Regions from separate parts of the Rhizobium sp. AP16 genome, predicted to be linked through region 2. Evidence: riboswitches for the same ligand, from Rfam matches in the RefSeq annotation. Region 2 holds a riboswitch; each other region holds the start of a gene.
What was found. A riboswitch is a leader RNA that binds a small molecule or an ion and turns the genes downstream of it on or off. The one in region 2 is predicted to bind cobalamin.
Positions count from the first base shown of each region.

Region 1: it holds a riboswitch for cobalamin, as region 2 does, so the genes downstream of both, cobU (bifunctional adenosylcobinamide kinase/adenosylcobinamide-phosphate guanylyltransferase) here and metE (5-methyltetrahydropteroyltriglutamate--homocysteine S-methyltransferase) in region 2, are expected to answer to the same signal.
Region 3: it holds a riboswitch for cobalamin, as region 2 does, so the genes downstream of both, PMI03_RS07005 (ABC transporter substrate-binding protein) here and metE (5-methyltetrahydropteroyltriglutamate--homocysteine S-methyltransferase) in region 2, are expected to answer to the same signal.
Region 4: it holds a riboswitch for cobalamin, as region 2 does, so the genes downstream of both, PMI03_RS30445 (aromatic ring-hydroxylating dioxygenase subunit alpha) here and metE (5-methyltetrahydropteroyltriglutamate--homocysteine S-methyltransferase) in region 2, are expected to answer to the same signal.

Region 1 is NZ_AJVM01000065.1:336,013-343,173, forward strand. It holds gene cobN (cobaltochelatase subunit CobN) at 1-1,703, opposite strand, end outside; gene cobW (cobalamin biosynthesis protein CobW) at 1,713-2,762, opposite strand; gene cobU (bifunctional adenosylcobinamide kinase/adenosylcobinamide-phosphate guanylyltransferase) at 2,768-3,292, opposite strand; cobalamin riboswitch at 3,433-3,836, opposite strand; gene PMI03_RS19755 (chloride channel protein) at 4,015-5,811, shown strand; gene PMI03_RS19760 (cobyric acid synthase) at 5,808-7,161, opposite strand, start outside.
Region 2 is NZ_AJVM01000074.1:153,867-161,027, forward strand. It holds gene metE (5-methyltetrahydropteroyltriglutamate--homocysteine S-methyltransferase) at 1-1,963, opposite strand, end outside; cobalamin riboswitch at 2,064-2,278, opposite strand; gene PMI03_RS31215 (hypothetical protein) at 2,524-2,880, shown strand; gene PMI03_RS25765 (response regulator transcription factor) at 2,975-3,583, opposite strand; gene PMI03_RS25770 (sensor histidine kinase) at 3,586-4,650, opposite strand; gene PMI03_RS25775 (AAA-associated domain-containing protein) at 4,776-6,107, opposite strand; gene PMI03_RS25780 (ABC transporter permease subunit) at 6,131-7,161, opposite strand, start outside.
Region 3 is NZ_AJVM01000009.1:58,213-65,373, reverse strand. It holds gene PMI03_RS07020 (ABC transporter ATP-binding protein) at 1-550, shown strand, start outside; gene PMI03_RS07015 (shikimate dehydrogenase) at 551-1,369, shown strand; gene PMI03_RS07010 (bifunctional sugar phosphate isomerase/epimerase/4-hydroxyphenylpyruvate dioxygenase family protein) at 1,375-3,264, shown strand; cobalamin riboswitch at 3,592-3,827, shown strand; gene PMI03_RS07005 (ABC transporter substrate-binding protein) at 4,011-5,042, shown strand; gene PMI03_RS07000 (iron ABC transporter permease) at 5,039-6,067, shown strand; gene PMI03_RS06995 (ABC transporter ATP-binding protein) at 6,064-6,894, shown strand; gene PMI03_RS06990 (class I SAM-dependent methyltransferase) at 6,897-7,161, shown strand, end outside.
Region 4 is NZ_AJVM01000095.1:33,092-40,252, reverse strand. It holds gene PMI03_RS30470 (FAD-binding oxidoreductase) at 1-224, opposite strand, end outside; gene PMI03_RS30465 (L-threonylcarbamoyladenylate synthase) at 259-1,233, opposite strand; gene PMI03_RS30460 (DUF6656 family protein) at 1,292-1,903, opposite strand; gene PMI03_RS30455 (ACT domain-containing protein) at 1,994-2,395, shown strand; cobalamin riboswitch at 2,622-2,826, shown strand; gene PMI03_RS30445 (aromatic ring-hydroxylating dioxygenase subunit alpha) at 2,924-4,168, shown strand; gene PMI03_RS30440 (hybrid-cluster NAD(P)-dependent oxidoreductase) at 4,172-5,260, shown strand; gene PMI03_RS30435 (glycoside hydrolase family 25 protein) at 5,257-6,261, opposite strand; gene PMI03_RS30430 (BA14K family protein) at 6,479-6,970, shown strand; gene PMI03_RS30425 (transporter) at 7,046-7,161, opposite strand, start outside.

The DNA of each region.
Region 1 (7,161 bases), on a different contig from region 2:
AGGGCCTTGCCCGGCAGCCATTCGAGATTGCCATGCTTGCCCATATGGATGATCGCATGCGCGCCAAAGGATTGGCGCAGGAACGCATAGAAAGCGAGATAGCCATGCGGCGGCACAAGATCCGGGGAATGATAGCTTTCCTTCGGATCGATATTATAGCCGCGCGCCGGCTGGATGCCGACCAGCACCTCGCCGAAGCGGGTGAAGGGCAGCGCGAAAACGCCGTCGCGAACATAGGGATCGCTCTCGGGATTGCCCCAACGAGCAACGATTTCATCCTGAATCTGTATCGGAAGAGACGCGAGGAAATATTTGTATTCGCTTAAAGAAAGTGTCTCGCGAATAACCTTGCCATCGTGACCGGAATTGGTCGGCCCGTCCATCAGATACCGGATCAGCGCATCGCCATCACCAGGCAGATCGGCGACCGGGTAACCCGCCGCCCTCATCGCCTTCAGCACCTCGATCGTACCCGCCGGCGTATCGAGCCCGACGCCGTTGCCAAGCCGTCCGTCCCGATTCGGATAATTGGCCATGACCAGCGCCACGCGCCGCTCCGATGGCGGCGTCCTGCGCAACCGCGCCCAATTGGCGGCAAGCCGCGCCGTATAACACATGCGGTCAACGGCCGGCTCACTGGCAACGATATTGGCCTCGACGCGCTCATCATAGCGCGCCGCCGCCTTGAACGAGACGGCGCGGGCAAGCACACGCCCATCCACCTCGGGCAGCGCGACATTCATGCCGAGATCGCGCGCCGAAAGCCCCTGTGACGAGGCATCCCAGGCCTCTCTCGATGAAGCGGAAAAGATCGCCTGCAGCACGACTGCATCGCTCGTCTCCAGCACGGTCGGCTGGCGATCGGCACCCGGCGCCGAAACCGCAAACCCGGTCGTGTTGATGACGACATCCGGCTTCAATTCGGTGAAAACGCTCTCTAGGATACCGATCGATACCGGATCTTTGAGACTATAGGCAAACACCGGCAGCGGCCGCATGCCCTCGGCGATAGCGGCTTCGATCAAGGCCTCCACAGGCTTGGTTTCACCGCTCTGGACGAGGGCGCGATAGAAGGAGATGGCAATAGTTGGGGGTTCGAGTCCCTCCGGGACCGCCAATTCGGAGATACTCTTCCACTCCTCAACCCCAATCACGCCCCTGCCCGGCCACCAGATCCCGGCCTTCATCAGCGGTGATGCCGTTGCCGGCTTCTCTGCCCCCGACAGCATCGCCTCGGCATAGCCAAGAAACGCCCGCGAATTCGCATCCCCGCCTTCGATCAGGTAGGACCACAGCGCATTGAGATCATCGAGCGCGATATTGGAAAACGGCATCAGCCCCGGATCGGACTTCGAATCCCCCGGCAGCACGGCGATCAGCGTACCGCTACGCGCAGCACAAGCATGCAGCGCCTCGAGCGCATAGTGGAAATAGCTGGCACCTCCAAGCGCCCGGACGATGATCAGCTTCGCATGCCTTGCTGTCCGCTCGACATAGGTATCGACCGACATCGGATGCTTGAGGCTCATCAGGCTGGCGAGCCGCAGCGAATAGCCAGCCTCTCCCTGCCCATGGGCGGCGGCGATTGCCGCAAGCTCGGTATCGGCCGCCGACAGGAACAGGATATCACCCGGCGACTGACCGAGATCGATCGCCTCCTCGCCGTCGCTGATCGTTCCCTTTTGCGCTAGGAGGAGATGCATGGCTCTGCCTTAGACCAAAGCCTCGATCGACTTGCGCACGATCCCTTCGTCCATCTCATGCAGCCCGATCACCACCAGCCGCGTGGCGCGCGCTTCGCCCGGCGTCCATGCGCGGTCGAAATAATGGTCGATGCGGCTGCCGACGGCCTGGATCTGCAGGCGCATCGGCTTGCCGGGCACATCGGCAAAACCCTTGAGACGCAGGACATCATGTTCGGAAATCACGCCCTTCAGCTTTTCGATGAACGAAGTGGGATCGGCGATCGGGCCGAGCTCGACGACGAAGCTGTCGAATTCGTCGTGATCGTGCGGTGCGCCGTCCTCGTGTTCCAGCTCATGATGCGATTTGCGGTTGGCGATATCGGCTTCCGTGCCGATGCCGAGGCCGAGCAGGATGGCGGCCGGGACGTCACCATTCTTCGCCTCGATGATCGTCGGCTTGCGCACGGTGCGCGACGCGACTTCGGCGCGGACGCGGCCAAGGCCGGCGACGTCGATCAGGTCGGTCTTGTTGAGAACGATCAGGTCGGCGCAGGTGAGCTGATCCTCGAACAGTTCCTCGATCGGGCTTTCGTGATCGAGCGAATCGTCCTCGACGCGACGGGCTTCGACGGCGTCGTGATCATCGGCGAAACGGCCGGCGGCGACGGCGGCGCTATCGACCACGGTGATGACGCCGTCGACGGTGACCTGGGTGCGGATATCCGGCCAGTTGAAGGCCGCGACCAGCGGCTGCGGCAGCGCCAGGCCGGATGTCTCGATGACGATATGATCGGGGCGCACGTCGCGCTCCAGAAGCTTGGTCATGGTCGGAATGAAGTCATCGGCGACAGTGCAGCAGATGCAGCCGTTGGTCAGCTCGATGATATCGTCCTCGGTGCAGTTCTCCGCGCCGCAGCCCTTCAGCACGTCGCCATCGACGCCGAGATCGCCGAATTCATTAATGATCAGGGCGATCTTCTTGCCGCCGGCGTTCTGCAACAGATTGCGGATCATCGTCGTCTTGCCGGCGCCAAGGAAGCCGGTGATGACGGTGGCGGGAATCTTTTCCTGGTTCATGCGGATTAACCCTTCATTTTCAGCGGCAGTCCCGCCGCGATAAAATAGACTTCGGCGCTTGCCGCCGCGATCATCTGGTGCAGCCGGCCGGCATGATCGCGAAACTCGCGCGCCATGCGGTTTTCCGGCACGATGCCGAGCCCGACCTCGTTGGAAACGAGAACGAGCCGCGACTTGGCCTTCGGCAGAAATTCGGTGAGAGCGGAAAACTCCGCCGCGATATTACGCTCGGCCATCATCAGGTTGGTGACCCAGAGCGTCAGGCAATCAACGAGAACGGCACGATCATCGCCGTCGATCGCCGCCAGCCGTGCCGTGAGGTCGAGTGGCTCTTCATGCGTCGTCCAGAGGTCGCCGCGATCATTGCGATGCTGTGCAATGCGATCGCGCATCTCTTCATCCCAGGCCTGCCCGGTCGCCACATAATGACGGTCAAGACCGGTATCGGAGATCAGGGATTCGGCGAATCGGGATTTGCCGGAGCGCGCGCCGCCGAAAACGAAGACAGCGCGGGATGGGGGGGATGACATTAGCTATTACCGCCCCCGCACGATCGGGCAGATCGGCACAAAGCAGCTAGGCCCGAAAAGCCGGCGCTTACGCGCGAAAAATTCGTTTGGCGCCATGACAACCTCCGTGCTGGCAACGAGACATGCGTCCCAAAATAGGCTTTGCGCCCGGTACGCATGGCAGGTCTCCTGGCTCGCGGGTAAGGTGCAGCAAGCGGAGGCGAACCGAAACCGGTCGCCCCCGCTCATGCACCAGCGGATCTTCCTCGCCTTCCCGGCAGATCATCATGAAAAAGCGGACGATTCGTAGATATTAGAGGCGTCCAGCCCTGGTTGATCATGATGCCACGCCAGTGGCTTTTTCCGGCTCTGAAGCTGTTTCCACTCGCCCGCACCATTGCGAACTGTCAGCGAAATGCCCCACAACCGAATGGAAAACCCTGACCGCTCTACAGTCGCGGGGTCGGCTGTGATGAGAACGCCCGGATTGGGTCCGTCCCTTCACATTCCCTTTTCATCCCATGCGACAGATCGCCGCTCGGGAACCATTCGTTATGCTGCAATGATTAGGCTTTCGGCCCTGGCAAGTCAATCAAGGCTGCCTATGCGACATCGGCTGTTCCAACAGCGAAAATAGCTCGGGAACCACTGATCGCGCAGTCTTTTTGCCGTAATTGTTTGATGTTAGGAGTTTATGGAAGCCAGGTATATAAACCTGAGCACGAAACTATCGTCAGTTCCCCATGTTGCAGAAATTTCAACCACGCCGTCTTGGTGTTCTCTCCGCCTTTTTCAGCGCTAGCCGGCTGAGAGCGCTTTTTCGTCGTGGCGAGCTAGGGCTCGTCATTGCCGGCGCTTTCGTCGGCGTCACCTCCGGCTGCGCCGTCACGGCGATGAGTCTCATTTCGCGCGAGCTGCACAGCCTCGTCTACGGCATCCCCGATGACGACCGGCTGAGCTCGGCCGCCATGCAGATTACCGACAAGTCGCTGCTGCTGATCGCCCCGATCGCCGGCGGCATCCTGCTCGGTTTGATGATCCTCATTATGTCACGCACCCGCAAAAAGCCGATGATCGACCCGATCGAGGCCAATGCGCTCCACGGCGGCCGCCTGTCGCTCACCGACAGCATCCTCGTCGCCGTGCAGAACCTGATCTCCAACGGTTTCGGCGCCTCTGTCGGGCTGGAGGCCGGCTATACCCAGCTCGCTGCCGGTATCGCCTCGAAATTCGGCTACAAGATGCAGTTCCGACGCGCCGATCTTCGGATGCTGGTCGGCTGCGGTGCGGCCGGCGCCATTGCCGCCGCCTTCAATGCACCGCTCACCGGCGCCTTCTATGCCTTCGAGCTGATCATCGGCACCTATTCCATCCTGACGCTGACCCCGGTCGTCGTCTCGGCGCTGATCTCGACCTTCATCGCCCGTATGCTTGCCGGCGATGATTTCGCCATCGATGTCGGCCGGTTCGGTGCCGTAGTCCCCGCCGACTATATCCCGGCCATCCTGCTCGGCGGCTTCTGCGCCGGCGTCGGCATCCTGATCATGCAGGGCGTTGCCTTCGTCGAGGAACTTGCGCGCAAGAGTTCGATTGCGCCCCCCTTTCGCCCGGCGCTCGGCGGTTTGGTCGTCGGCCTTCTGGCGCTGATCTCACCGCAGGTTCTCTCCGCCGGCCATGGCGCACTGCATCTGAACCTCGGCAGCGAAGTCACCCTATGGGGACTGGCGAGCCTCCTCCTGCTGAAGTCGCTTGCCTCCGCGGTTTCGATCGGCTCCGGCTTCAGGGGCGGCCTGTTCTTCGCCTCGCTGTTCATGGGCGCGCTGCTCGGCAAGATCTTCGCCTATTGCGCTCCCTATTTCGATCACACCACGCTGACGCCGGTCATCTACGCCGTCGTCGGTATGAGTTCGCTTGCGGTCGCCATCATCGGCGGGCCGCTAACCATGACTTTCCTGGCGCTGGAAATCACCGGCGATTTCCCGATTACGGCACTGGTGCTGGCGGCCGTCATCACCTCGTCGCTGGTGGTACGCACCACCTTCGGCTACTCCTTCGCCACATGGCGCTTCCATCTGCGCGGCGAAAGCATCCGCAGCGCCCATGACGTCGGCTGGATACGCAATTTGACGGTCGCGCGGATGATGCGCCCGGATGTACACACGGCAAAAGTCGACATGAGTATCGAGGAGTTTCGGCACGATTTTCCGATCGGCTCGGCCCAGCGCGTCATTCTGCTCGACAGGGAAGAGAAATATGCCGGCATGGTGCTGGTGCCGGACATCTATGCGAGCCCGGTCGAAAAAGACGACGAACAACACGGCCTTGCCGACTTCATCCGCCACCGCAACGACTTCCTACAGCCGCAGATGAACGCCAAGCAGGCCGCTGCTTTGTTCGACCAGACGGCAAGTGAAGCCTTGGTGGTGGTCAATGACCTCATCGAGCGCCGGGTCATCGGTCTGCTCACCGAGAGCTATACGTTGCGCCGCTACAGCGAAGAACTCGACCGCCGCCGCCGCGAGGTCTCCGGCGAGCTTTAACCCGCGAGGCTATCCAGCCAGGCCGGATCAAGCACCGCTTCCAGCTCCATCGCAATCTCGTCCAGCGCCGTCTCGACGCTGGCGCGGTAATCCATCCGCTCGCCGCTCAGACCGAAGCTTGCCAACAGCTTTGCCCGATAGGCATCGCTGCTGAAAAGCCCGTGCAGATAGGTGCCCATGATCAGGCCGTCGCCGGAGCGCGCGCCATCCGGCCGGCCGTCGATCACGGTCGAAGGCCGGTCGCAATCCTTGCCGCGCGTCACGCCGAGATGGATTTCATAGCCGAAGAGCGGCGCATCATATTCCGTGGAGAGAGCCGTGCTGTTGCGCACGGTCTTTTCTGGCGCCATCTCGGTCTCGACATCGAGCAGCCCAAGCCCCGGCGTCTCCGCGACCGATCCCTCGATGCCGAGCGGATCATGGACCATGCTGCCAAGCATCTGGTAGCCGCCGCAAATGCCGATGACGCGGCCGCCGCGCCGAACATGGGCGGTGATATCCCGATCCCATCCCTGCGCCCGCAGATCCATAAGATCGCCGATGGTCGATTTCGAGCCCGGCAGGATCACCAGCCCCGCATCCGCAGGCAGCCGCTCGCCGGCGCGAACGAAGACCAGATCGACATCCGGCTCGGCGCGCAACGGATCGAAATCGTCGAAATTGGCAATGCGCGGCAGAACGGGAACGGCAATCTTCAGCGCGCCGTCGGAACCCCGTGCCAGCCGCTCCAGCACCACCGAGTCCTCCGGCGGCAGCCGGCCTGCCGCCTTCAGCCAGGGCACGATGCCGTGGCAGGGCCAGCCGGTGAAGCTGCCGATGGCTTCGATCCCCGCGCCGAATAGCGAGACGTCTCCGCGAAACTTGTTGATGATATAGCCGCGGATCATCCGCCGGTCTTCCTCCGGCAGGATATGGTAGGTGCCGACCAGGGAGGCAATGACGCCGCCGCGATCGATATCGCCGACCAGCACCACCGGCACGTTGGCGCGGGTGGCAAAGCCCATATTGGCAATATCGCCCTGCCTGAGATTGATTTCGGCGGGCGAACCGGCACCCTCGACGATCACCAGATCGGTTCCGGCACGCATGGTCGCAAAGCTTTCCAGCACGGCGCCGAGCAGTTGCGGCTTCAGCGCCTGGTAATCCCTGCCCTTGGCATGTCCCCAGACCTTGCCCTGCACAATGATCTGGCTACCGGTCTCCGACTGCGGTTTCAGAAGCACAGGGTTCATATGCACCGAGGACGGCACGCGCGCGGCCAGCGATTGCAGCCATTGCGCCCGGCCGATCTCGCCACCATCCTCGGCGACGGCCGCATTGTTGGACATGTTCTGCGGCTTGAACGGACGC
Region 2 (7,161 bases):
TCTCATCGGAAACGCCCGTCGAGCACAGCCGGAAGCATTCCACCGCCCAGTCGAGATAGATCTTCCAGTCCGACGTTCGCAGCGGCAGACCCTCGCGCAAGGCTGCCTCGTCTATCTGGATCATCGAGGCGCCTGCCTCTTCAAGGTCGGCAACCTCGTCCCGGATCGCAAGGGCAATCTGGCGGCACACCGCGCTTCGCGGAAGATCGTTACGCACAAAAGACCAGTTCAGGATCGTTACCGGCCCGGTCAGCATGCCCTTGACGGGCTTTTCCGTGAGAGACTGGGCGTAACGCCACCATTGGACCGTCATCGCCCTTGGGCGGGATACGTCGCCATAGATGACCGGCGGGCGCACATAGCGCGAGCCGTAACTCTGGACCCAGGCATGCTGGGTGAACGCGAACCCGGAAAGCTGCTCCCCGAAATATTGGACCATGTCGTTGCGTTCGAACTCACCGTGAACGAGGACATCCAGGCCGATTTTCTCCTGCCAGCGGATTGCCGATTCCGTCTCTTTTCTCAGGAAGGCATCGTAGTCCACATAGCTCATGGTTCCCTTCCCATGCGCGGCTCGGGCCTTGCGCACCTCGGCCGTCTGCGGGAACGACCCGATCGTCGTGGTTGGGAACAGGGGCAGTTTGAGCCGTTTTTCCTGGATAGCCTTGCGACGAAGGAACGCGTTTTGTCTGCGCTTTATGGAAGCGTCGAGGCCCTTGATACGACCATCGACCACGGGATCGTGAACCTTCGGCGAGGATGCCCGCGATGCCGCGGCAGTGGCAGAAGCCGCAAGGGCGTCGCCGATGGCGTTTCGTCCGTCGGACAGACCGCGCCCAAGAGCTACGACCTCGTCGAGCTTCTGTGTCGCGAAAGCCAGCCAGCGTCCAAGATCGGCATCGAGCGCCGTCTCGAGCTCAAGATCGATCGGCACATGGAGAAGTGAGCAGGAAGGCGCGATTTGTACCCGGTCGGCTCCAATCGCGGCAACGACCGGCTCCAGATGATCCAGGGCTTTCACAAGATCGCCCCGCCAGATGTTGCGGCCGTCGATGACGCCGAGTGACAGAACGCGATTTGGCGGAAGCTTCGCCAGGACTTCGCTCAATTGTTCCGGCGCTCGGACGAGATCGATATGCAGCCCCGCCATGGGACTGGCGAGTACGATGGGCAGGTTATCGCCGATCGCTCCGAAATAGGTGGCGACCATGATCTTGAGGTTGGGCACCAGTTTGTGGAAAGCCTCATAGGCGTGTGCGAAAGCGCTCCTGTCTTCGTCGGTCAGATCAAGCACGAGCGCTGGCTCGTCGATCTGGACCCAGTCCGCGCCGGCCGCGCTCAGTTCGGCGAGTATCCTCGCATAGACGGGAAGCAGCCGGTCCAGAAGCCGGATCGGCTCGAAATCCTCCTCCTTGCTCTTGGCGAGCTTCAACAAGGTGATCGGCCCCAGCAAGACCGGGCGCGTATGGATTCCCAGCGCCCTTGCTTCCCGGAACATTTCCAGCGGCCTGTTGGCCGTCAGCTCGAAAGCCTGGTCCGGCCCAATTTCCGGAACCATGTAGTGATAGTTGGTGTCGAACCATTTGGTCATCTCGAGCGCCGGCGCGCCTTGATGATGGTGGACATGGCCGCAATCGCCATGGCCGCCGCCCGTCGATCCGCGTGCCATGGCGAAGTAGGTGTCGAGATCGACCGGGCCTCCCCTCCAGCCGTAGAGCGCCGGGATGGCGCCGACCATGACGGCGGTATCGAGGACATGATCGTAAAGCGAGAAGTCGTTGGAGGGAATTACGGCGATCCCCTTCTCCTTCTGTAGCCGCCAATTGTCGGCGCGAAGTGTCTTGGCGACATCGAAAAGAGCGGCGCGGTCCGATTGCCTGGACCAGCAGGATTCCAGAGCGAATTTCAATTCGCGGTGTCGTCCGATGCGTGGAAAGCCGAGATTCGCAGTCAGTATGGTCATTTTCCTTACCCCGAGGGTTGTGGGCAAGGCATTGGAATGACGCATCGACGAAAGGCACAGGGGTGCCGATCGCAAAGCGGCACACCGGGACACCCCGCCCGTGGACGTTATCTATCGCGGCAGGTCTCCTGGCTTGCGGGTCGTCACCACCATCCTGTCTTCCCGAGGCGTCTTCCTCAGTGACTTTGATCGGATGGCGGCTCACCGCCTACAGTTGCGGGGGCAGCTCCGGCATGGACATTGCAGATGTCTTGACCGAATTCCCTCTTAGCTCCGGATCAGACGATCCGCAGAACCACGATGGCACGCAGGATGTCGGAATGTGTTGCTGTCGTCAAGAGATATAAAGATATCTTTATATGATCCTGCGACGCTTCTGGCGGACGCTTGCCTTCACGGCACGCAACCCTAGTTTTCATATCTGGGGAAATGCAGCATTATGGGGCGATGCTTTTGGAGACGATCGCGTTGGGACTGTATGAACGGTTTGTTCGGATAGCGTTCATGTAGAGTGCAATATCACCCATCCATGCCATCGATATCAGAGTGAGGAGCGAAGGATGTTTAGACGTTTTGCACGAGTTTCTTTCATCGCGTTGGCCGGCTTGGCCGCAACGCAGTTGATGCCATCTGTCGCCATGGCGCAGTATTACGGCGACGATGATGGATACAGGCAGCCGCCAAGATGGGACCGCCGCCAGGATCAGGACTGGGATGGCCCGCGCAGAGATCGTGACCGTGGTGACCGTGGTGGTTGCAGCCGGCGCGACCTTATGGATGCCGCCCGCCAGGAAGGTTTCCGCCGCATTGATTCGGTCGAAAACAATGGGCGACGCATTGTTGTCCGTGGCTGGAATGATGGCGGTCCCGACCGCATGGTCTTTGCCAATCGACGCGGCTGCCCGGCCCTCAATTGAGGCTCCGGTATCATCCGCCGCGACCAATGTAGGCGGCGGGCCAAAGCATAATGCCAAGGCACGGTTTTGATCGTGCCTTGGACAGACATTCCGACTATCCGAGCGCGTCGGCCATTCTGATGAGATCGGCGACGGATCCCGCCTGCATCTTGCGCATCGCCTGGCCGCGATGGACCTTCACGGTGATTTCGCTGAGGCCGAGTTCGGCGGCGATCTGCTTGTTGAGGCGTCCGCGGGCGACAAGCGCCATCACTTCACGCTCGCGCGCCGTCAGCGTCGCAAATCGCTCCCGCAAATCGGTCGTAGCAGCGTCCTGGCGAAGCCGGGTGCGATCCTTTTCCAAAGCTTGCCGAATGGCGTCGAGAAGATCCTGTTCCCGAAAGGGCTTGAGCAGAAACTCCACCGCCCCGGCCTTCATCGCCCTCACGGACATCGGCACATCGCCGTGGCCGGTCAGGAATATGATGGGCAGGGGATTGCCGGTTCTTGCCAGCTCGTCCTGGAAATCAAGGCCGCTTGCATCCGGCATCCTGACGTCAAGGACAAGGCAGGACGGACCGTCGGATCGTCGATGCTTCAGGAAATCCCGTGGCGATGCGAAGCTGCTGACGTCATAGCCGACTGAGCGCAGGAGGCTGTCCAGCCCATCCCGGACGGAGGGATCGTCGTCGATGACATAAATGGTCGGTTTCTGCTCCGGCATGATCATCCTCTTGCTCCGGTATCCGACGGCAGGATGAAGCCGAACACCGCGCCATGCGGGAAGTTGGGCGCCGTATAGACCGCACCGCCATGCGCCTCGACGATCGACCGGCTGATCGCCAGCCCCATCCCCATTCCTGTCGTCTTGGTCGTGAAGAAGGCTTCGAACATCCTGTCGGAAGCGGCTGGCGGCACGCCCATGCCGGTGTCGCGCACGCTGATGGTTATCTTCCTGTCGTCAGCTGCGGCGCTGACCAGCAGTTCGCGTTTCTCCGCATCGACGCCCGCCATCGCTTCGATGGCATTGATGACGAAGTTCAGGATCACCTGCTGCAGCTGAACCCGGTCGCCCGTCACGGATGGTAGATCATTGGCAAGTTCGGTGCGCAGCAGGATATGGTTTTCGCGGATATCGCTACGGACGAGCGCCAGCGCTTCCGAGATCGTCTCGGCCATGTCGATGCTGTCGCGCGATGGAGATGTTCGCGCAACGAGGCTGCGGACACGGCCGATCACCTCGCCGGCGCGACCGGCATCCTTGACGATCCTGTCGAGCGCGCGCCGGGCCTCCTCCTGGTCGGGAGGCGTTGCCGACAGCCAGCGGAGCGCCGCATTGCCATTGGCCACGATCGCGGTGATCGGCTGGCTGACCTCATGGGCGATGGAGGTGCTGAGTTCGCCCATCGTCATGATGCGCGACATGCGTGCGAGTTCGGATTGCGCCTGTCTGGCTCTTGCCTCGGTCGCCTCGATCCTGATCGCCAGATAGGTGGTCGCGGCGATCGCGAGCAGGCTTATGGCCCCGTTCACCGTGCCGGATTGGGAATCGCCATGTCGTGTCAGACAATAGCTGACTATGGTGAGGACGGCACAGACGATCCCCACGACCATGACGGCTCCAGGCCGGCCGGATCGCACGGAGATGAGGATCACCGAGACATAGAGCACCGCAAAGGCGATCTCCAGATTGGTCACCGTGTCGGCAACAAAGATCAGGGCGGCGAGCAGCGTAATGCCCAGCCACATCAAGGGCGCCTCGACCAGATATCGCAGGACCTCGCGCCTCATGTTGCCTTACCCTTCTCACACGAATCCGCCGCCGCACGTGCGACGGCAGGGTGCACGATCGGAAAGCCATGAGCAATGCCGACCATTGCGGAGTGCCAATGGTCGGCCATGATCGAGTGTCGCCCTCAACTTGGGTTTTCGAGTGTGAACAGGTCGGCATTCTCGTCATAAGCAAAATATTCGGCGTAACGAGCCCAGTTTGTCACGGCTTTCAGCGTGGTATCGGCATAGTCCTCCGACATGTAGTCCTCGAGCTCGTCGCGAAAACGCCGGGCCGGCGCGCGGTGCGTCGGCCGCTCGTCGAGAACACGGCGGATATGGGCGGCAAGCGGCACATAGGTGGCGAGATGCTGCTCGAACAGGCGCTTGCGTTCGTCGACATCGCTGTCGAAGAAGCGCAGGCCCGGTGCCGTCAGTCGAATGTCGCCACCTTCCAGATCGGCAAAGCGTAGCAGTTGTAGTGTCTCGGCGACGGGGAAAAGATCGTCGATGTCGAGATGGAGATGCGTGGCAAGCGGTGGCAAGTCCGCCTGTCCCCGATAAGGTTCGGCCGCGACCGTCTCGATCAGGCCGGACAGCAGGTTGGTCGATACCCGCGGCAGGGCCATGGCTATTCCCGTTCCTGGGAAAAGCCCATCGCGCGCCGTCGTGCCGGTTTTCGCGGTCATCCTTGCATAGATATCTTCGACCAGCATCCGGAAGGTGGGATCGAGACGGTTGCGCGGCTGCGGTAGGTCGACGCGAATTTCGGCGATGACGCGACCGGGGTTCGACCCGAAGATCAGGATGCGGTCGCACATCAGCACGGCCTCTTCGATATTGTGCGTCACCATCAGGATGGATTCGATCGGCATCCGGCCTTCGCACCACAGATCGAGCAGATCGGTGCGCAGTGTCTCGGCCGTCAGCACGTCGAGCGCCGAGAAGGGCTCGTCCATCAGCAGCACCTTCGGGCGCACGACGAGGGCGCGCGCAAGGCCGACACGCTGGCGCATGCCGCCTGAGAGTTCCTTCGGATAGGCGCTTTCGAAACCGTCTAGGCCGATGAGGTCGATGGCGGCAAGTGCCCGCTTGCGCCGCTCGGCCGGTGCTACGCCCTGGGCTTCAAGGCCAAGTTCGACATTCTGCAGGACCGAAAGCCAGGGGAAGAGCGCGAAACTCTGAAAAACAACGGAGACGCCCGAGTTGGGACCGGTCACGGGCTTGCCTTCGAAGGTGACTTCGCCCTTGCTCGGCCGGATCAGGCCGGCGATCGCCCGCAGCAGCGTCGACTTACCGGAACCGGACCGCCCAAGCAGTCCGACGATCTCGGCGGAGCGAAGCTCCAGATCGACATTGTCCAGCACGACCAGCGAGCCGGATGCGCCCTTGTCGTAGATTTGGCAGACCTGCTTGGCCGATACCAGCGGGGCGGCTTCGGCAATTCCTGCCTTTTTCGTGAGTATGGTGTTTTCCATGATTGTTACTCCGACTGGAATGGTTAGTTGAGACGCAGGCGGCGTTCGGCGAAGACGTAGAGCGGTCGCCAGAGGGTTCTGTTCAAAAGCGTGACGAAGAGCGACATGACCGCGATGCCGAGGATGACGCGCTGGTAGTCGCCGGCCTCCGTGGCCTTGGCGATGTAGGAGCCGAGGCCGAAGGCCTCGAGCTTGGTGTGGCCCCAGCTCACCACCTCGGCGACGATGCTGGCATTCCACGAGCCGCCCGATGCCGTCAGCGCGCCGGTGACGTAGTAGGGAAAGATCCCCGGCAGAATGGCGCGCCGCCACCAGGTCCAGGACCGCAGCTGGTAGACCGAGCAAGCTTCCTTTAGATCCGTCGGAAAGGCACTGGCGCCGGCGATGACGTTGAAGAGGATGTACCATTGCGTGCCGAGCACCATCAGCGGCGAGAGCCAGATGTTCGGGCTCGCTCCGGTCGCGACGATTGCTATGACCGCGAAGGGAAACAGCACATTGGCGGGAAAGGCCGCGAGGAACTGCGCCACCGGCTGAACACGCTCGGCAACGGCCGGCCTGAGGCCGATCCAGACGCCGATCGGCACCCAGATCACGGACGCCACCGCAATCAGCACAAGTACGCGCAGCAGCGTGACGAGACCGCCGCTGAAGGCTTCCCACGCGTCGCTCCATGTGAGCGTCTGGCTCACGAAGGCAAACGCAGTCCAGATGCCCCAGATGCCGATACCTGCGATCAGAACGAACCACGCGTAATCGAGCATTCGTGTAGCCACGGCATTGTTGTGCCTGACGACCGGCGCCTTTCGGGGCATGGCCGGCAGTCGGACGAGCATCAGGCTGCCCCATGCCCAGGCAAGCGGTCCCATCAGGTATTTCAGCAGGCGCGTGCGCTGGATCAGCGAATAGACCCATGAGCGGGGCTTCTCCTGCCCAGCCGTCTGCTCGAAGCGGAATTTGTCGGCCCAGGCGACGATCGGCCGGAACAGCAGCTGGTCGTAGAGCACGATGACGACGCCCATTGCGAGGACTGCCCAGCTCACTGCTGCAAAAT
Region 3 (7,161 bases), on a different contig from region 2:
GGTGATGCTGGATGGCGGCGATGTCACCGGCAGCCTGCCAGCCACGATGCTGCAACGGGGCGTGACCTATGTCCCTCAGGGGCGTAACCTGTTTCCGATGCTGTCGGTGCGCCACAACCTCGAAATCGGAGGGATTTCATCGTCCGACCAAGCGAAGATCAACCGCCGCATCGAAGAGGTGATGGAGCAGTTCCCGATCCTGAAGGAAAAGCAGAAGGATCAGGCGATCACCCTGTCGGGCGGCCAGCAGAAGCAGCTGGAGATCGCTCGCGCCCTGTTGCTCGATCCGAAGCTCATCCTTATCGACGAGCCCTCGATCGGGCTGTCGCCGCAGATGGTGAGCGAGACCTTCAGGACGCTGATCAGACTGCGCGACCAGGGCGTCACCATCCTGATGGTCGAGCAGAACGCCAAGGCGGCACTTGCCATGTCGGACTATGGTCTCGTGCTGGAGCAGGGGCGAACGAGAATGCATGACAAGGCCGACAAGCTGCTCTCCGACCCGCGTGTGGGGCAGCTTTTCCTTGGTGCCCATCTCGAGGAGGCCTGAATGTCCGCGGTTCCCTCGATAGCGGGCAACACCCGCTTCGTTCCTCTGATCGGACATCCGGTGCGGCAGGTGAAGTCGCCGGTTCCGATGAACGAATGGTTTGCCGCGCATCATGTCGATGCGGTCATGGTGCCGGTCGATATCGAGCCGGAGCGTGTACGTGCCTTTATCGAGAGCCTGCGCGGCGCCGGCAATTGCGCCGGATTGTCCGTCACCATGCCGCATAAGCTGGTCGCGTTTTCCGCTGTGGATGAGCTGACCCCGCGAGCCCGAAAAGCCGGGGCGGTCAATACCATCCGGCGCAATGGCGATGGGAGCTTGAGCGGGGACATGCTTGATGGGGTGGCCATGATCGGTGCCCTAGAGCAGAATGGCATGGCCGTCAGCGGCAAAGCCGTGTTGGTGGTCGGTGCCGGCGGCGCGGGTTCAGCGATCAACCATGCGCTGGCGGAAGCCGGTGCGGCCGCCATCGTCGTTATCGAGAGGGATCCGGCCAAGAGCCTAGCCATCGTCGACCGGATACGGACAGATCATCCGGCGATTGCCGTGTTCGATCATCTTCCGGACGATCTGAAGGTGGATATCGCCATTAACGCGTCGCCGACCGGCATGTCGGTCGCCGATCCTCATCCTTTCCCGCTCGATTCTCTTCCCGATTTGCAGATGGTCGCGGAAGCGGTGACCAAGCCTGAGGTAACCGACTGGCTGCGGGCGGCCGAGGCGCGCGGCATCCGCATACAGCCCGGTGCGCAAATGACGCTCGCGCAGCTCGAAGCGCAGATATCATTCTGGGGACTCAACCCCGACACGGAGGTTTGACCACAATGAAGACGTCGATTGCGACTGTATCGATCAGCGGCGAACTGCCGGAAAAGCTTGAGGCGATTGCGCGGGCGGGATTCAACGGAGTGGAAATCTTCGAGAACGATTTCCTGGCCTTCGACGGCAGTCCGGCGGATGTCGGGCGGATGGTGCGCGACCACGGGCTGGAGATCACGCTCTTTCAGCCCTTCCGCGATTTCGAGGGCATGCAGGAGCCGCTGCGGTCGCGGACCTTCGACCGGGCAGAACGCAAGTTCGATATTATGCAGGAACTCGGCACCGATCTCGTGCTGGTCTGTTCCAATGTCTCGCCGGCTTCGCTCGGGGGTATCGATCGGGCGGCGGCCGATTTCCATGAACTCGGCGAGCGCGCCGCGAAACGCGGCCTGAAGGTCGGCTACGAGGCGCTGGCCTGGGGGCGGCACATCAACGACCATCGTGACGCCTGGGAAATCGTGCGCCGCGCCGACCATCCCAATATCGGCCTGATCCTCGACAGTTTTCACACGCTGTCGAGGAAGATCGACATCAACTCGATCCGCTCCATTCCGAAGGACAAGATCTTCATCGTCCAGCTGGCGGATGCGCCGCTCATCGACATGGACCTGCTCTATTGGAGCCGGCACTTCCGCAACATGCCCGGCGAGGGCGATCTGCCGGTGACGGCCTTCGCGATCGCTGTTGCCGAGACCGGCTATGACGGCTATTTCTCACTGGAGATCTTCAACGACCAGTTCCGCGGCGGCTCGTCGCGCTCGATCGCGGCTGACGGATATCGCTCGCTGATCTATCTTGGCGACCAGGTACGCCGCAATCCCAATGCCCGCGGCCTGAGTGTCGCGGCCATGCCTGACCGGGCTTCTGTCAAAGGTGTGGGTTTCGTGGAATTTTCCGCCGACGAGGAAGATGCGGGCGATCTCATCGGTCTCCTGCGCACGCTCGGCTTCCGCAAGGTGGCGGTGCATAGGACGAAGACGGTGAGCCTCTTTCAGCAGGGCGATATCCGTATTCTCGTCAATACCGACAGCGCCGGATTTGCCAATTCTTCCTTCGCCGTACATGGCACTTCGGCCTATGCGATGGCGCTCATCGTAGACGATGCCCAGGCCGCGCTTGCTCGGGCGGTCGCTCTCGGCGCCGAGCCCTTCGGCCAGCCGGTTGCCCCGGGCGAAGTGGAGATGCCGGCGATCCGCGGCGTGGGCGGCGGATTGATCTATCTCATCGACGACAAGGGCGATCTCGGCCATTTCGCCGAAATCGATTTTCTGACCGTCGAGGACGACGTGGAGGTCGCTCCGGCCCACCTCCTGCATGTCGACCATATCGCCCAGACGGTTGCCTATGACGAGATGCTGACCTGGCTTCTCTTCTACAGTTCGATCTTCGAGACCCACAAGACGCCGATGGTCGACATCATCGATCCGGCCGGCGTGGTGCGCAGCCAGGTGGTGGAGAATGACGCCGGCACGCTGCGGATTACTTTGAACGGGGCAGAGAACCGCCGCACGCTGGCCGGTCACTTCATCGCAGAAAAATTCGGCTCTGGCGTACAGCACCTCGCTTTCCAGACCGCCGACATCTTCAAGACGGCCGAAGCGCTGCGGAAGAATGGTTTTCAGCCTCTGCCGATCTCGCCGAACTATTACGGTGACGTCGAAGCCCGCTTTGGTCTCGATCCTGAGCTGACTGAGCGGCTGAAAGTGGAGAATATTCTCTATGACCGTGACGAGCATGGCGAATTCTTTCAGCTCTATAGCGGCACCTTCGGTGAGGGCTTCTTCTTCGAGATCGTTCAGCGCAATGACTATCGGGGATATGGCGCTCCGAACGCCATCTTCCGCATCGCCGCGCTCAAGAAGCATCTCCGGCCGGAGGGCCTTCCAAGGGAGTGAACTTGGTATCACGGTGCCTCAGTCCGGATTTCGTATGAAATCAAGCCCGAGATATCTGTAGCCCGATCATCATATCTGCGCCAAACCGGCAGGCAGCCGTCACCTATCGCATTGCTTAGTCACGCCAGTCTCGGCGACTATTCCACAGCATTTCATAAAACGGATCGTGCAAACTGGACAGCTCTCAGAAAGTTTGGTAGCAAACGTAATGTTATTACGTAACTATGGGAATTTATCATGATATCCAGATCGATGATGGTCGGAGGCTTGGCCGCGAGGGGTATTTTCAAGTGGGCGACTTCGCGGCTTGACGCAACCGTCGTGCTTGGCATAACTGGAAGCGACGGTTCCCCGACGATGACTCCGAGGGGATTAATAGGGAACACGGTGAGGACGACCCAAAAGGGACCAAGACCGTGGCTGCCCCCGCAACTGTAAGCGGATTGCCGTCCATCCTCGTGGTGCCGAAAGGCGCCATGCCACTACGCCGATCAGGCGCGGGAAGGCAGATGGACGACTGATATCCGTGAGCCAGGAGACCTGCCGTCGAAGATCTATCCATTGTCACGGGCGGGGATGCCCGAAACAGGAGCAGGACATGACCATCCTTCACGCTTCGCAGCGCCTTGATGCGCTGCCTTCCCCGAATTTTGACGATCATTCGACCGCTCGGAATGCCTGTTGGGCATTCTGACTTTCACCACCGCCCTTTTCGGGCGGCGTTCACATCACTTCGGGGAATTATGATGAAGACCATTTTCAAGCGGCCATTGCGCGCCGGCCTATTCGCGATGTCGTTGATCGTCGCCGGCTTGCCGGGGCAGGCGGGAGCTGCGGAAACCAGCTACCCTCTTACGCTCCAGAACTGCGGCCGGCAGATCACCATCCAGAAGGCGCCGTCGCGCACGGTCTCTATCGGCCAGAGCACAACGGAAATCCTCTACAGCCTCGGTGTTGCCGACAAGGTGGTCGGCACCGCACTCTGGGTTGGACCGGTTCTCAAGGGCTATGAGGACGTCAACGCCAAGATCGAGCGCCTTGCCGACAACGATCCGAGCTTCGAAAGCGTCGTCGGAAAGAAGCCGGATATCGTCACCGTTCAGTTCCAGTGGCAGGTGGGACCGGAAGGCGTGGTCGCCAAGCCGGAACAGTTCGAGGAGCTAGGCATCCCGGTCTATACATCGCCGTCCGATTGCGTCGGCAAGGAGAACTCCGGCTCCAGCGATGGCGTCCGCCATCAGGTCTTCACTATGGATCTCGTCTATCAGGAGATCCGCGATCTCGCGAAGATCTACAATGTGCAGGACAAAGGCGAGGAAGTGGTCGCCGATCTCAAGCAGCGCGAAGCGGCAGCCCGCGCCAAGGTTTCTTCCGCACAGGGCAAGCTTTCTGCCGTCTTCTGGTTCTCCAGCGCCAAGGATGCCGATCCCTACGTGGCGGGCCGCAATGGCGCGCCGGGCTACATCATGTCGGCGCTCGGCATCAAGAATATCATCGAGACCGATGATGAGTGGCCGACGGTCGGCTGGGAGACGATTGCCAAGGCCAATCCAAGCATGATCGTGGCGGCTGCGATGGAACGCCGTCGCTATCCGCTGGATAGCGCGGAGGCCAAGCGCAAATTCCTGGAAAAGGACCCTGTCGCGAGCCTGATGCCCGCCGTCAAAAGTGGCCATGTCTTCGAGATGGATGCGCAGGCGATGAACCCGACCATCCGTACGATCGAAGGCATCGAGGCACTTGCTGATGCTATCGCCGCGGCCGGCCTGACGCAGTGAACCGCGCCCTTTCATCGATCGGACGAACGGGTGCCGTCGCCTTGGCGCTCGCCATTCTTGTTGCCGCGCTCTGGCTGGGTGCGGCGATCGGCGAGACCTCGATCCCGCTTGAGACCGTCGCCAAGACCGTGGCCAATCGGCTTTGGGGTGCTGGCTATCCGCTCGAGCCGATCGATGAGGGTATCGTCTGGAGCTATCGGCTGAGCCGCGCGGTGGTGGCCGCCTGTTGCGGCACGGCGCTTGCCCTGTCCGGTGTCGTGCTGCAATCGCTGCTGCGCAATCCGCTGGCCGATCCTTACATCCTCGGCATTTCCGCCGGCGCCTCTACCGGCGCCGTCGGTGTCGCGATCCTCGGTCTGGGCGCGGGTTTCCTGACGATGCCGATGGGGGCTTTCCTCGGTGCGCTCGTCGCCTTCGCTCTCGTCGCATTGCTGGCTGTCAGGGCGGGGCGCGGAACGGCCGCGATCATCCTGGCAGGGGTCGTGGGCTCGCAACTCTTCAACGCGCTCACCTCCTTCATTGTCACCAAGGCGGCGACGGCCGAACAGGCGCGCGGCATCATGTTCTGGCTGCTCGGCAATCTCTCCGGTGTGCGTTGGCCCGACGCCTGGCTGGCAATCCCGGCTGCGCTATTGGGGCTTGTCGTTTGCCTCTGGCATGCCCGGTCGCTCGACGCGTTTACCTTTGGGGCAGAATCGGCAGCTTCGCTCGGTATTTCGGTGCGCCGTACCTATCTGGTGCTCGTGGGCACATCCGCGATGATGACCGCTGTCATGGTGTCCATCGTCGGCTCCATCGGCTTTGTCGGGCTGGTCATACCGCACGCGGCGCGGATGTTGGTCGGCGTCCGTCATGGCGTGCTTCTGCCGGCAGCTGCTCTGATCGGCGCCATTTTCATGATCGCGGCTGATATCCTGTCGCGCACGCTGATCCATGGCCAGGTCCTGCCGATCGGAGTGATCACCGCTCTTGTCGGCGCGCCCGCCTTCGCCTTGATTTTGAGCCAGAAGAGGGCGCGCGCATGACCCTGTCGGCAAGGAATGTTTCGTGGAATGCCGGTGGGCAAGCCATCGTGCGGGACATATCGCTTGATGTTCGCACAGGCGAGTTTCTCGGCATCATCGGGCCGAATGGATCGGGCAAGACCAGCCTGATGCTGATGCTGTCCGGCATCCGCAAGCCGAAGACCGGCGAGATTTTTGTGGACGGCACGCCAATCCGCTCTCTCGGCCGGCGCGAGCTTTCTCGGCGTCTGGCCTTGGTGGAGCAACAGGCAGACACCGGGGAGCGGATTACCGCCAGACAGGCCGTAGAACTCGGCCGCACGCCCTATCTCGGAGCGTTGTCGCCTTGGTCGGCGACGGATGACGCGATCGTCGAAGCTGCCCTTACCAATGTCGACATGCTCCATCTTTCCGGCCGGCTGTGGCACACGCTTTCGGGCGGCGAGCGCCAGCGGCTGCATATCGGCCGCGCGCTCGCGCAGCAGCCGAAGATCCTGCTCCTCGACGAGCCGACGAACCATCTCGACATCGGTCACCAGATCGGCCTGCTCGATCTCGTGCGCCGGCAGGATCTGACCGTGGTCGCGGCCCTGCACGACCTCAATCACGCTGCCATGTTCTGTGATCGCCTTGCCGTCATGAACGGCGGGCGGCTGGTGGCACTCGGTACGCCGAATGAAGTGCTGACGGCCGAATGCATCCGCGATGTGTTCGGCGTGGAGGTGGAGGTGGAGCATGATAGTGATGGCGGTTGCTTTATCCGCTACCGGGCGTCGGCAGTTCCACGCCGGCCATTGCGGGTCATCGATGAGGCTCAGCTTGAAAGCGCCAAGGTTAGGGCGTCGTAAACATGCAGGGCCGCAATCATCATCTGAAGGAAGACATCCGCGAGTACTGGTCCGAACGGTCGAAAACTTTCGACCTTGCCTTCGGTCATCGCATTCCTCCTGGGCCGGAACTGAATGCATGGGCCACTGCGGTTCAGCGCGGTCTTGGCCGCGAACCGCAAAAGGTGCTCGAGCTTGCCTGCGGCACTGGCGAAGTGACAAACGTGCTGCTTTCTCGCGGGCATCAGGTGACGGCGCTCGATTTCTCCGAAGCGATGCTTGCGGTTG
Region 4 (7,161 bases), on a different contig from region 2:
GTCTGCGGTACGATCGCCGTACCGGTCTCGCTGGCAAGCTTCAGGATCGCCGAAACCTCCTCCACGGAGCCGGGCTTCAAGAGCATCGGCGATGCGCCATGATAGAGCCCACGGTTCTCGACCAGATGCGGGGCGAGATCCGCTGCCTCCCGCAACGCGTGCTTTTCGCCGACGATGGCGGCGAAGCGATCGAGAAGGGCGGAGGAGGGGGCGGCGCTGCTCATGGCGTGTCCTTTACCGAATTGCGTGTGGTCGGATTTACTCTCTCGGCGCGGCCGCGCGCTGCAGCCGGTCGTTGATGGCCTCGCCGAGGCCTTCGTCGGGAATGCTGGAAAAGGCGATGGTCGCAGCACCGCTGGCATCGGCGCGCTTCATGAAGTCGAAGAGATTGGCGGCGGCTTCAGCAAGATCGCCGGACGGGCTGAGGTCGAGCACGACGGCCGCCGTCTCGATCCCGGCAATATCGGGCTTGCCGAAACGGATCAGCGCTTCGCCGGAGGAAACTGCGGTCGCGTCGAGCCGCACAGCGGCACCCGGCGCATAATGGGAAGCCAGCATCCCCGGTGCTTCGATGGCTGCCGACGCACCATTCTTGCGCTTGAGCGATTGGCCCGCGACCCGCTCGATCTCGTCTGCCGCCAGCCCGCCGGGCCTGAGCAGGCGCATCTCGCCGTGCTCGACCTTGACGATGGTCGACTCGACGCCGACGACCGAAGCCCCGGCATCGAGGATCAGCGAAATCCGCTCGCCGAGATCGTCATGGACATGATCGGCACTAGTGGCGCTGATCTTGCCGGAGGTATTGGCGCTGGGGGCGGCAAGCGGTCGTCCGAAGGCGCGGATCAGCTCGCCGGCAAAGCCCTGCGGTATCCGGATGCCGACCGTATCGAGCCCGGCGGTCGCCAGCGGATGAATGTCGCTTTCCGGGCGCAGCGGTAAAACCAGCGTCAGCGGACCGGGCCAGAAGGCTTCCGCCAGCTTTCGCGAAACGGGATCGAAGATCGCGTAGCGCTCGGCCATGGCGAGGTCGCTCATGTGGCAGATCAGCGGATTGAAGCGTGGCCGTCCCTTGGTCTCGTAGATACGGGTGATGGCGGCGGGGTTGGTGGCGTCGGCGGCGAGCCCGTAGACCGTCTCGGTCGGCAGCCCGATCGGCAGACCTTCGGCGAGAGTTGCCGTTGCCGCCGCTATTGCCGCCTCTGGATGCTGGAGAATGTCTATATGTCGCGCCATGGCCTGACCGATTGCCGTTCAGGCCGTTCTTATGCTTTTCAAGTTTGGGGATCAATGATCAAAGCTGGCGAATGATGTCGCGGAGCTGTTCGTTGCGCGCGCCGAGCAGCAACACATTGCGGATGGCGATCTGCGGATCGTGTGTGTGGAAGAGCACGCCGTTGCCGCGCACCTCGCGATTGATCGTCAGCTTCTTCTTCGAAGCGTCCTCATCCGGCCTTATAGCGACGGCGAAATACATCCGCGAATATTTCAGGCTGATGTCTTCGAAGAAATTATCGTTCTGGCCGAGGCGGGCGAAGAAATTGGCGATGTAGAAAGCCCAGCTCACTTCCTCGTACTGCGCAAATTGCGTCCGCGCGGCGGTGACATGGCAATAGCCGAGATGCGGTGTGTCCCTGAGCGTGTGATGGAAAATCAGTTTCGGAAAGCGGATCGACTGGTGAAAGCTATTGAGCCGGCCATGGGTTGTCTCGCCGGCGTTTCTGAGCTTGGTTGCCGTGCGTTCGGCCACTTCCTCGAAGGTGAGGTAACGCCGTTCTTCGGCGAGCCAATGCGTCTTGTCGCGATTGATACGCCCGGTGCGCAGGAATTCCGTATACCCCGGTGCCGGCAGCGTCGGCTCCGGGTCGGCGGGTTTCTTGGCATCGAAATATCTGAGCTTTGCCATGCCGGCTCGCGATGGAGATCTGGATACCGAATGATAGATCATCTAGCTTGAGCCGGGCTTGCTGATGGATCGCTGAAGAGGACCAGAACCATGCCCGGCATTACCGATCTCAAGCTGCTGCTTGCCGGCATGAAGCCGGATCTCGTCGAGGGCGAGTTCGTCTATTGCAGTGTGCCGGCCTCGTCGCTGGCGGATTACATTCATATGAATCCGGTTGGACTGTTTCAGGAAAGGGAAGGTGTGACGCTGATCCTGCCGGTCGAGGTGGCCCGACAAGCGGGGCTCCCGGCCGAGCCTGCGATGCGGATGATCACCCTCGACATTCACTCCTCGCTGGAAGCCGTGGGTCTCACGGCTGCGCTTGCGACGGCGCTGGGAAACGAGAGGATCAGCGCCAATGTCGTTGCCGGCTATTACCATGATCATATCTTCGTGCCGGCGGCCGATGCCGGGCGCGCAATGGCGGCACTGCAGGCGCTTTCCGTCGTGTAATATCCGCTCTGAAGCCTGTTCGCTGACGGGTCTGTCGCAATTAAGACAAGGCGCCGCGGACGCAGAGAGGCCGGCGCGGGAAACGATGCTCTTCACAGGAGCATAAGGATTTGAATTATCTTCCGATATTTCGGCCGCGAGGTCTCTGCGAAACTCTTCTTGGGCCTGTCGTCAATTTCGAAGCGGATGTCGCATTGCAGCAGAGCGGCGAGAGGGGCGCAGATTATGATGGTATCAATCTCAAGGTGCCGCCCGCTAGGGGGGCGGAGAATTGGGAAGCCGGTCGAAATCCGGCGCTGCCCCCGCAACGGTGGTGGAGTAAGGCATGGCGAATGAAGCCACTGGGCTTAAGACAGCCTGGGAAGGTGCCATGGGGTCCTTTGGGGGACCGCTCCAGAGCCCGGAAACCAGCCTTGGGGAGACTGATTTACTGACCGCGGCGGGCGGTCGGGACATTGCGTTGCGGTCGTTCGCGGCCGATCGTGCATGTCCTCTGCCTGCTGATCGCTACCGCGCAAGGATAGGCAAATGGACATCAGCAGCAACGTTTTGCGGCAATTGAAGAACCGCCGCGAGGGCTTCAGCCTGGAGCAGCCCTTCTACACCGATCCGGATTATTTCAAGCTCGATATGGAAATGATCTATTATCGCGACTGGCTGTTCATCGGCCATGATTGCGAAGTGCCGCGCGCCGGCAACTATTTCACCGTCCAGATCGGCGATTATCCCGTCGTCATCGTTCGTGGCCGCGATCAGGTCATCCGCGCCTTCCACAATAGCTGTCGCCATCGCGGCTCGCGCGTGTGCACGTCCGAGCGCGGCTCTTCGGCAAAGCTCGTCTGCCCCTATCATCAGTGGACCTACGAACTGAACGGGAGCCTGCTCTTTGCCCGCCATATGCCGGAGGATTTCGACAAGAGCGAGTTCTCGCTGAAGCCGGTCCATTGCGAAAGCATTGGCGGCTATATCTTCATCTGCCTTGCAGATCAGGCGCCGGACTTTGCGCCGTTCCGCGCCATGGTCGAGCCCTATCTCGTCCGCCACCGCCTCGGCGAGACCAAGGTCGCCTTCGAAAGCACGATCATCGAGAAGGGCAACTGGAAGCTCGTCTGGGAAAACAATCGCGAATGCTATCATTGCGCGGCCAATCATCCCGAACTCTGCCGCACCTATCCGGAAGCACCGAGCGCGACCGGCGTGCAGGGCGCCAAGGACGATCCGGTGATTTCGGAGCATTGGGCGAAGTGCGAGGCGGCGAATCTTCCAAGCGAATTCCGCATGTCGCCGTCCGGCCAGTTCCGCGCCGCACGCATGCCACTCATCCAGGATGCCGAGAGCTACACCATGTCGGGCGCGCGCGCCGTGCAGAGGCCGCTCTCCAACGATGTGCTGGAAAGCCATATCGGCACCTTGCTGCTCTTCCACTATCCGACGACGTGGAATCATGTGCTCGCCGACCATGCGATCACCTTCCGCGTGCTGCCGCTCGGTCCCGAGCAAACGCAGGTCACGACCAAATGGCTCGTCAACAAAGATGCGGTCGAAGGGGTCGACTATCGTATCGACGAACTCACCCACGTCTGGACCGAGACCAACGATCAGGACCGCCGGATCGTCGAGGAAAATGCCTTCGGCATCCGCTCGCCCGCCTACCAGCCCGGCCCCTATTCGCCGGAAGATGAAGGCGGCGTGATGCAGTTCGTCGAATGGTACGCGAATTTCATGATCAACCGGCTGCAGGGCGATCAGGCCAAGCTGTCGGCGGTTGCCTGAGTTATGAACATGACCGTCTCCCTCCGCCATCAGCACCTGGACCAGATGAAGCCCTGGAGCGACAGGCAGCATCTGCTCGAATGCCTTTCGGCAACGCCGGAAGCACCCGATGTGATGACCTTCACCTTCCGCTCCGACAAGGACAACTGGTTCCGCTATCTGCCGGGCCAGTTCGTCACCCTGGAGCTGCCGGCGGCTGCGGAGCCGGTCATGCGTACCTATACGCTGTCCTCGACCCCGTCGCGCCCGCTCTCGGTCGCCATTACGGTCAAGGCGCAGAAGGACAGCATTGGCACGCGCTGGATGTTCGAGAACCTGAAGCCCGGCATGCGTGTCAAGGCTTTCGGTCCGCTCGGCGATTTCAGCCATATCCGTCATCCCGGCGAAAAATATCTCTTCGTTTCCGCCGGCTCCGGCGTCACGCCGATGATGGCGATGACGCGCTACATGTCCGATACCGCGCCGCTATCCGACATCACCTTCATCAATTGCTCGCGCAGCCCCGCCGACATCATCTTCCGTTCGGAGCTGGAATATCTCGCGCGCTTCATGCCGAACCTCGATCTCGGCTTCATTGTCGAAGGCTGTGGCCGCACCGATCTCTGGTCGGGGCTGAAGGGCCGCATCGACAAGGCGAAGATCGGGCTGCTGGCGCCCGATTTCATGGACCGCACGATCTTCTGCTGCGGCCCGGAAGTCTTCATGGACGCCGTCCGTTCCATGCTGGTAGCCCACGGCTTCGACATGACGCGCTATCATCAGGAAAGCTTCCAGCCGGCGCAGGCGGCAACGCCGCTGGCCGAAGTCAGCGATGACGCCTCGACGGAAGCGGCGACTTCGATCAGCTTCACCATGGCTGGCAAGGATGTTCCCTGTGCGCCGGGCCAGACGATCCTACAAGCCGCGCGCGGCGCTGGCGTGCGTATCGGCGCGGCCTGCGAGTCGGGCCTCTGCGGCACCTGCCGGGTGATGAAGCTCTCGGGCGAGGTCGAGATGAGCCACAATGGCGGTATTCTCGATGACGAGATCGAGGAAGGTTATATCCTCGCCTGCTGTTCGCGTCCTAAGACGGATGTGCAGATCGAAGCCTAAAAATCCTGGTAGTTCAATTCATTGATCTCGACCGGTTCCGAGCGGCGGGTAGATGCCGTGACGACGGGGTCGACCATTAATGAAATGAGTGTCTGCCGCGGACCATTGCAGCTCGGCGCCTTGGCGATCATCATGTCGGGCGCCGGCATCGGCTTGGTGGGCAGGAGATCGCCCTGTGGCCAGACCTTGGCCAGTTGCAGCTTGGTCATCGGCACGACGTTGACGTCGATGTCCTTCAGTGTTCCCGGCACCCTGTAGGGACAGCTCTTGTCCGAGCAATTGTCGGAGGAGGCAAACTGCCAGAGGGCATAAGTGTCCCAGTTGCCGAGCGGGAAAGTGCCCTTCACGTCGGATTTGTAGCGAGCATACCATAGCGGTAGCCGCGCCAGGATCGGGTAATCCTGGCGGTGGTCGGCGATGTATTGAGCGGTATTGTGGTTGGTATAGAGGATCGGATAGCGCCCGGTCCTCACCTTGATATGGCCGACGAAGACCTGCGCGTCGGAGAGCGACATATATCGCAGGACATCAAGGCCCTCGATATCGAGCACCATCAGTTCGTCCGGTTTCGGATCGGCGTAATCGAGAAAATGATTGGCCTGGTCGACCGGATTGCCGGGTCGTCCGAGATGATAGGCGCCCCATAGCAGCCCGTTCATTTTCGCCAGCATCCGCCGCGTCTGATAGAGTTCGCGGCTGACCGCATATTTGCGCCACATGGTCTTGCAGTGCGCGAAGGTGTCGCCGGCATGGTCGCCGGTGCAGCTGAAGCTCTCGGGCAGGCCGTCGGAAGCCTTGGAGATGAAGGCGGATATGCGCTTGTCCTGCAGGAGCTGCTCCCAGTCGATGGTATTCAGCTCGTAGGCATCGACGATGAGGGCGTTTTGCGGATCGGTCCAGGGTTGGCTTTCACCGGCCGCAAGCCTGGAGGCCAGTCCCAGCAATGCCAGGACCATCAGGAGACTGCAAATCAGAGGGTGAGTCTGCCGGTATCCCTTCATGAATTAAGGGTAAGGATGAGTGGTTAATCCCGGGTTAAGAATGAGATCGCTATAAATTTACCGTGGAGTCTGTGCATAAGGCCTTAAATTGGTGCATATTTAAGGTTGGACTAAATGTCCGCGCGACTTGTGGATGCGCAGAGCAGTAAGGGGAGCCGTCCCCGATACGGAACATTGTTTGCTTGAGCACAAGACAAGCCAGGGAATGGAGAAGTAAATGCTTGGTTTCCGTGCGAGAATTGCGACTATCGCTCTTTCGGCCGCCGTGGCTCTGACGAGCTTCACGCCGTCCTTCGCAATGCAGATGCCTGCCGCACCCGTTGTTGCGGCGGACAAGGCCGCGCCTGCCGGCGTCGAGCGGGTTCAATGGCGCGAGTATGGCGGCTACGGTGGTTACCGTGGCGGCTATTATCGTCGTGGCTACTATCGTGATGGTTGGTATGGCGGTCATCGTGGCTACCGGGACTATCGTCGCGGTTATCGCTATCACGAGGGCTACTGGTTCCCGCTGGCCGCATTCGGCGCCGGCGCCCTGATCGGCGGGGCGATCGCCAGCCAGCCGCGCTATGCGGCTCCGCCGCGCGCCGCTGGGGTCAATCCACGCCATGTCGATTGGTGCTACGCGCGCTATCGGTCCTACCGATCTTATGACAACACGTTCCAGCCCTATAACGGTCCGCGCCAGCAGTGCTACTCGCCCTATTTCTGAGCGAGAGATCAGGACCTGTCGAAACAAGCCGCCCGGTCATCCGCCGGGCGGTTTTTTCTTGGCCGATCGTCAGTGTCAGAGAATGTTGACCCGCTTCAGCAGCCACCAGGCGAGCACCATCGAGGCGATGATCAGGACAACGGCATATTCCGTGCCGGCGCCACCGCCTGAAAACGGCAGGCTCGATGTGT